Regions from separate parts of the Citrobacter amalonaticus genome, predicted to be linked through region 2. Evidence: predicted binding sites of a transcription regulator. Region 2 holds the regulator's gene; the other holds the start of a gene.

Region 1 (3,422 bases), 290 kb from region 2:
CATTCCACGGTGATCGCTTCCGGACGGCTGACGTCGCCGATCACCACCGGCGGTTTCACACAGCGAGAGCCGTAGCTCTGCACCCAGCCGTTCTGGGTGAAAACGAAACCGTCGAGGTGCTCGCCAAAATATTCCACCATGTCGTTACGCTCGGCTTCGCCGTGGACCAGCACGTCCAGGCCCAGACGCTCCTGCTCTACAATCGCCTGCTTAATATGCTCCGCAATGCCGGTGCGGTAGTTGTTGGCATCAAGCTGACCTTTTTTGAAGTCCAGACGCAGGCCGCGGATTTCAGTGGTCTGCGGGAAAGAACCGATAGTGGTCGTTGGCCACGCTGGCAGGTTGAAGCGCGCACGCTGAGCTTCAGCACGCACCTCGTACGGGTTCGCCCGCTGGCTGTCCTGTGAGGTGATGGCCGCCAGACGTTTTTCCACTGCCGCATTGTGCACGCGGGTTGAGTGGCGACGCGCCTGAATCGGGGCGCTCCATTCGGCGATGGCGGCGGTATCGCCGCTGTTCAGCGCATCGCGCAGCAGCGTCAGTTCACCACACTTTTGCAGGGCGAAGGCAAACCAGCTCTTCACTTCCGCATCCAGACGCGTTTCAACGCTCAGGTCGATCGGGCTGTGCAGCAGTGAGCAGGACGAGGCCACCCACAGATCGCGAAGGCCTACGATATCTTTAATTTGGGCATATTTTTCTGTCAGATCGGCACGCCAGACGTTACGTCCATTGACCAGCCCTGCAGACAGCAGCCAGTCAGTCGGCAGGCGTTTGTGCAGCGCTGCCACGTCATCTTTACCGTGGACCAGGTCAACGTGCAGTCCCTGTACCGGCAGCGCGGCAATGGTATCAAGGTTAGGCGTCACCCCTTCAAAGTAGGTGGTCAGCAGCAGTTTCACCTGCCCGGAAAGCGCATCGTAGGCCGGTCTGAAGGCATTCAGCCACGCCTGCGGCAGTTCCAGCACCAGCGCAGGTTCGTCGATCTGCACCCACTCGATGCCGCGTTTTGCCAGTTCCGCCAGCACCTGCTGATAAACCGGCAGAATGTCTTTCAGCAGGCTCAGACGATCGAACGACTCGCCCTTCACTTTGCCCAGCCACAGATAAGTCACCGGGCCGAGCAGCACAGGTTTCACCTTGTGACCCAGCGCCAGCGCTTCGTCCACTTCATCCAGCAGTTGTGTCCAGGTCAGTTTGAACTGCTGACCTTTAACGAACTCCGGCACCATGTAGTGATAGTTGGTGTTAAACCATTTGGTCATTTCTGCCGCTGCCGCCGGTTCGCCGGTCGGCGCACGACCGCGACCAATGCGGAACAGAGTGTCGATATCGACGGAGCCGTCTTTGTTCTGATGACGAGCCGGGACGTTACCGAGCAACAGGCTGGTGGTCAGAACATGGTCGTACCAGGCGAAGTCGCCGACCGGCAGAAGATCGATACCCGCTTGCTTTTGTTGATCCCAGTGGCGCGCACGCAGTTCGCGGCCCACCGCCAGCAGTTCTTCACGGGTCGCATTGCCCGCCCAGTAGCTCTCTTGCGCTTTTTTCAGCTCGCGACGCAGGCCAACACGAGGAAAACCGAGGGTGTGATTCAGTATTGTCATTGTATGCCTCTTAGAAAATTTGCAGGTTTTAGCCGTCCAGATGTTTACACTGCTATAATTCGCAAGTACTGTATATTCCTCAAGCGCAATTTGTTCATGCCGAAGTGAAGGACTTTCATGATCGAGATTAAACACCTGAAAACGCTCCAGGCGTTGCGGAATACCGGGTCACTGGCAGCCGCCGCGGCGACGCTGCATCAGACCCAATCCGCCCTGTCTCACCAGTTCAGCGATCTGGAACAGCGCCTTGGCTTTCGGCTATTCATACGTAAAAGCCAGCCGCTGCGTTTCACCCCACAGGGTGAGATCCTGTTGCAACTGGCCAGCCAGGTACTGCCGCAAATTAACCGCGCGTTACAGGCCTGCAACGAACCGCAGCAGACCCGTCTGCGTATCGCCATTGAGTGTCATAGCTGTATTCAGTGGCTGACCCCGGCGCTGGAAAACTTCCGCGCCAAATGGCCACAGGTGGAGATGGATTTTAAATCCGGCGTGACGTTTGACCCTCAACCGGCACTCCAGCAGGACGAGCTGGATCTGGTGATGACCTCTGACATTCTGCCGCGCAGCGGGCTGCACTATTCGCCGATGTTTGATTTTGAAGTCCGCCTGGTGCTGGCCCCCGAGCATCCGCTGACCAGCAAAACGCAGATCACGCCGGAAGATTTAGCCAGCGAAACGCTGCTGATCTATCCGGTACAGCGCAGTCGGCTGGACGTCTGGCGTCATTTTCTTCAGCCCGCAGGGGTCAGCCCGTCACTGAAAAGCGTGGATAATACTCTGCTGTTGATTCAGATGGTGGCGGCGAACATGGGCATTGCCGCCCTGCCGCACTGGGTCGTGGAGAGTTTTGAACGTCAGGGTCTGGTCGTGACCAGAACCCTGGGAGAAGGCTTATGGAGCCGCCTGTACGCCGCCGTGCGTGACGGCGAGCAGCGCCAGCCGGTGACTGAGGCGTTTATTCGATCGGCGCGCAATCACGCCTGCGATCATCTGCCGTTTGTTCGGAGCGCGGAGCGACCCAGCGGCGATGCACCCACAGTGAAGCCAGTATCACCATCGCGCCTGTAATAAAACTAGGCCAGTGAGGCTGTTGGTGCCAGATCGCCAGGTTAACCAGCAGCCCGGCGGGCACATGCATATTGTTCATAATGCCGAGCGTGCCCGCATCGACCTGTGTCGCACCGTAGTTCCACATAAAGTAGCCGATCCCTGAAGCGGCCACGCCCAGGAACACCAGAATCCCCCACTGGAGCGTGGTTTCCGGCATTTTCTGCGCATTGCCCAGCATGAACCAGGCGACTACCGCGACCAGAAACGCGCCGATGTAAAACCATGCAAACGCGTTATGCTGCGGCATCGGGCGCGTCTCCATCAGGCGTTTATAGCCCACCATGCCGATGGCAAAACTGATGTTGGAGAGCTGTACCAGCAGCAGACCGGTCCAGAAATGATCGGTCACCTGGTCATAACGAATAATCCCTGCGCCAATCACCGCCAGCAGCGCGCTGAACGCATAGCCCCAGCGCAGCCGCCGTTTACTCATCAGATCGTAAATCAGCGTGATATAGAGCGGCGTCAACACGGTAAACAGCAGCAGTTCAGAGACGGTCAGGTAGAGATAAGCGTGGAAACTCAGCATATACATGATGCCAAGCTGCATGGCGCCCACCAGCATATACAGGCCGATAGTTTTCAGGCTGTGCCCGCGCGTACGCAGGAAAGGCAGGAACACCAGCGCGGCCAGACCGACCCGAACCAGCACCGCAAAGTAGCTATCGACGTGCCCGGCAAGGTATTCGCCGAACAGGCTGA
Region 2 (3,422 bases):
GGAAGATCGGGCCTGCCGGCCAGAAGTTCAGGTTGATACCCGCAGCGATGTGCGGCGGCACCAGCCCTTGGTGATAGAGCACGTAGGAGAGCAACAGATAGTCCATGTGGCTGCGGTGGCAGGGAACATAAACAATTTCGTGCCCGTCGTGCGCAAGTTGGCGAACGCGTTCTGCGTTGTGAACGTTAATCCCCTGATACAGCCGGTTCCAGGTGAAGCCCAGAATACGGTCGGTCAGGCGAATCATCTCGTAAGAGAAGTTGGCGGCGATCTCTTCCATCAGCGCAATGGCGTTTTGCTGCGCCTTTTCATGGGAGATTTTCTTGCTGCGCGCTTCGTCTTCTACCGCGCGGGCAATCGCTTTGGAGGCCAGCAGCTTGTTGAAGAGATCCTGACGCGCAGGTAAACGCGGCCCCACAGCGGCCAGGCGCTGACGGGCGAAGTGCATACGCGCCACGCGAGCCAGTTTCTGCGCAATGGTTTTATCCGTGCCGTGCTCATCGGCCATTCGGCGCAGAGAGACGGAAGGCGAGAAGCGAACAAAGCTGTCGCGGCCCAGCCAGGAGACGGCAAAGAATTTCTGAATGCCGTTAAGCATGCGCAGCGGCGGGTTAACCTCGCCCTTTTCACGACCCGGAGAGCGTCCAAACATCACCGACACCGGCACCATTTGCACATCCAGATCCGGATTGCTGCGATGCAGGTCGAGGTAGTTATGGAACAGCTTGATGGACTCCTCTTTCGGCGTGTAATAGGTGAAGACACGCGGTCCGCCGTGAATGAACACATAGCGCGGCAACTGTGTGCCATCGATCTCCAGCGGTTCTAACGGGTCGGGGAGATCGTGCGCCAGACATTGTGCGCGCAGCGTCAGCAAGTCCGCTTTGGAGTTGTACGGTAAAACGTACATAATTGGACGAGAGGTATCGAGTCCCAATTCCGGGGCAGGATCCGCCGGAATAGACTTGCTTTTTACCAGTACGCTTAATGGTAAATTCAGGATTTTGTAGTAAATTCGTGGCCAGCCGGACATAAACGATGTAAAGCCTCTGGTTAATAATGCAATTGCGTTGCAAGGATATCAGAAAGTCATGTGAATTTCTGGTCTATCCCGTCATACTTCGCGCCGCGTTGCCCTGACTCGAATTACATGAGTTAACAAGACAATGTCATTGACGCCAATAATGCAAAAAGGTTCTTTTAATGGCTAATAATACCACTGGATTCACCCGAATTATCAAAGCTGCAGGCTATTCCTGGAAAGGTTTTCGCGCCGCGTGGATTAACGAGGCCGCGTTCCGTCAGGAAAGCGTGGCGGCGTTGCTGGCCGTGGCTATCGCCTGCTGGCTGGACGTGGATGCCATTACGCGCGTTCTGCTGATCGGCTCCGTTATGCTGGTCATGATTGTTGAAATCCTGAACAGCGCCATCGAGGCGGTAGTGGACCGTATCGGCTCTGATTATCACGAACTTTCCGGACGCGCAAAAGATATGGGGTCGGCGGCGGTGCTGCTTTCTATCATTGTGGCGTTGATCACCTGGGGACTCCTGTTGTGGCCACATTTTCGCTAACGTTTTTCGACCCTGATTCCATAACAGGCTAAATCTGCTGTCGAATGTGCAGTTTGTGGTTCCAAAATCACCTTTAGCTGTATATACTCACAGCATAACTGTATATACACCCAGGGGGCGGAATGAAAGCGTTAACGGCCAGGCAACAAGAGGTGTTTGATCTCATTCGGGATCACATCAGCCAGACAGGTATGCCACCGACGCGTGCGGAGATCGCACAGCGTTTGGGGTTCCGTTCCCCAAACGCGGCTGAAGAACACCTGAAAGCGCTGGCACGTAAAGGGGCGATTGAAATCGTCTCCGGCGCTTCTCGCGGCATTCGACTGCTGCAAGAAGAAGAGGAAGGGTTACCGCTCATCGGTCGCGTTGCGGCGGGCGAACCGCTGCTGGCGCAGCAGCACATCGAAGGCCATTATCAGGTGGATCCGTCTTTGTTTAAGCCGAACGCCGATTTCCTGTTGCGCGTCAGCGGAATGTCGATGAAAGACATCGGCATTATGGATGGCGATCTGCTGGCGGTACATAAAACCCAGGACGTGCGTAACGGCCAGGTGGTTGTAGCGCGTATCGACGATGAAGTGACGGTCAAGCGCCTGAAAAAACAGGGCAATAAAGTTGAGTTACTGCCCGAAAACAGCGAATTTAAACCTATCCTGGTTGACCTTCGCGAACAGAATTTCACCATCGAAGGATTGGCCGTTGGCGTCATCCGTAACGGTGAATGGCTGTAGTATTCCTGTAGGCCGGATAAGGTGTTTACGCCGCTATCCGGCGCTCTCACCACTCTCGTTATGACCTCTTCTCAGGCTCGTCCCCATGCCGTTTTTTGCTTCTGCTGACAAAGCGCTCTGGCGTCTCGCCTTACCGATGATTTTCTCCAATATCACCGTTCCGCTGCTGGGACTGGTGGATACGGCGGTCATTGGTCACCTGGACAGTCCCGTGTATCTCGGCGGCGTGGCGGTGGGCGCAACTGCAACCAGCTTTCTGTTCATGCTACTGCTCTTCTTACGTATGAGTACCACCGGGCTGACGGCGCAGGCGTTCGGCGCGAAGAATCCTCAGGCGCTGGCGCGGGCTCTGGTGCAACCGCTGATCCTGGCGTTAGGCGCAGGGGCATTGATTGCGATTTTTCGCACGCCGATTATCGACCTGGCGCTACACATTGTCGGCGGCAGCGAAGCGGTGCTGGAACAGGCAAGGCGATTCCTGGCCATTCGCTGGCTGAGCGCGCCGGCGTCGCTGGCGAATCTGGTTCTGCTCGGCTGGTTACTGGGCGTGCAATACGCGCGTGCGCCGGTGATCCTGCTGATTGTCGGCAATATCCTGAACATTGTGCTCGACCTCTGGCTGGTCATGGGGCTGCATATGAACGTGCAGGGGGCCGCGCTGGCGACGGTGATTGCGGAATATGCGACGTTGCTGATCGGTTTGTTGATGGTGCGTAAGGTCTTGCACCTGCGTGGTGTCTCTCTCGCCATGCTCAGGCTGGCCTGGCGTGGAAACTTTCGTCGCCTTCTGGCGCTCAATCGCGACATCATGCTGCGTTCGCTGCTGCTGCAACTCTGTTTTGGCGCCATCACCGTGCTGGGGGCCAGACTGGGTAGCGATATCATCGCCGTGAACGCCGTGTTGATGACGTTGCTGACGTTTACGGCCTATGCGCTGGATGGTTTTGCCTACGCCGTGGAGGCGCATTCCGGTCAGGCCTATGGCGCCCGCGACGGCAGTCAGTTGCTGGAGGTCTGGCGCGCGGCGTGCCGTCAGTCAGGTATTGTCGCACTGCTGTTCTCACTGGTTTATCTGCTCGCGGGCGAACAGATTGTCGCGCTGCTGACATCACTCCCGCA

Evidence for each region. Region 2 encodes LexA, which represses DNA repair genes until DNA is damaged. Its sites were predicted from a motif close to TNCTGTATGTACATACAGNA; they were not measured.
Region 1: the regulator LexA is predicted to act here: its motif matches at 1,674-1,693, upstream of metR (HTH-type transcriptional regulator MetR).

The regions. Positions count from the first base shown of each region.
Region 1 is NZ_CP014015.2:1,751,599-1,755,020, forward strand. Features, by position in the region: gene metE (5-methyltetrahydropteroyltriglutamate--homocysteine S-methyltransferase) at 1-1,607, opposite strand, end outside; gene metR (HTH-type transcriptional regulator MetR) at 1,725-2,678, shown strand; gene bioP (biotin transporter) at 2,566-3,422, opposite strand, start outside.
Region 2 is NZ_CP014015.2:1,461,323-1,464,744, reverse strand. Features, by position in the region: gene plsB (glycerol-3-phosphate 1-O-acyltransferase PlsB) at 1-1,033, opposite strand, end outside; gene AL479_RS07040 (diacylglycerol kinase) at 1,204-1,572, shown strand; gene lexA (transcriptional repressor LexA) at 1,695-2,303, shown strand; gene dinF (MATE family efflux transporter DinF) at 2,389-3,422, shown strand, end outside.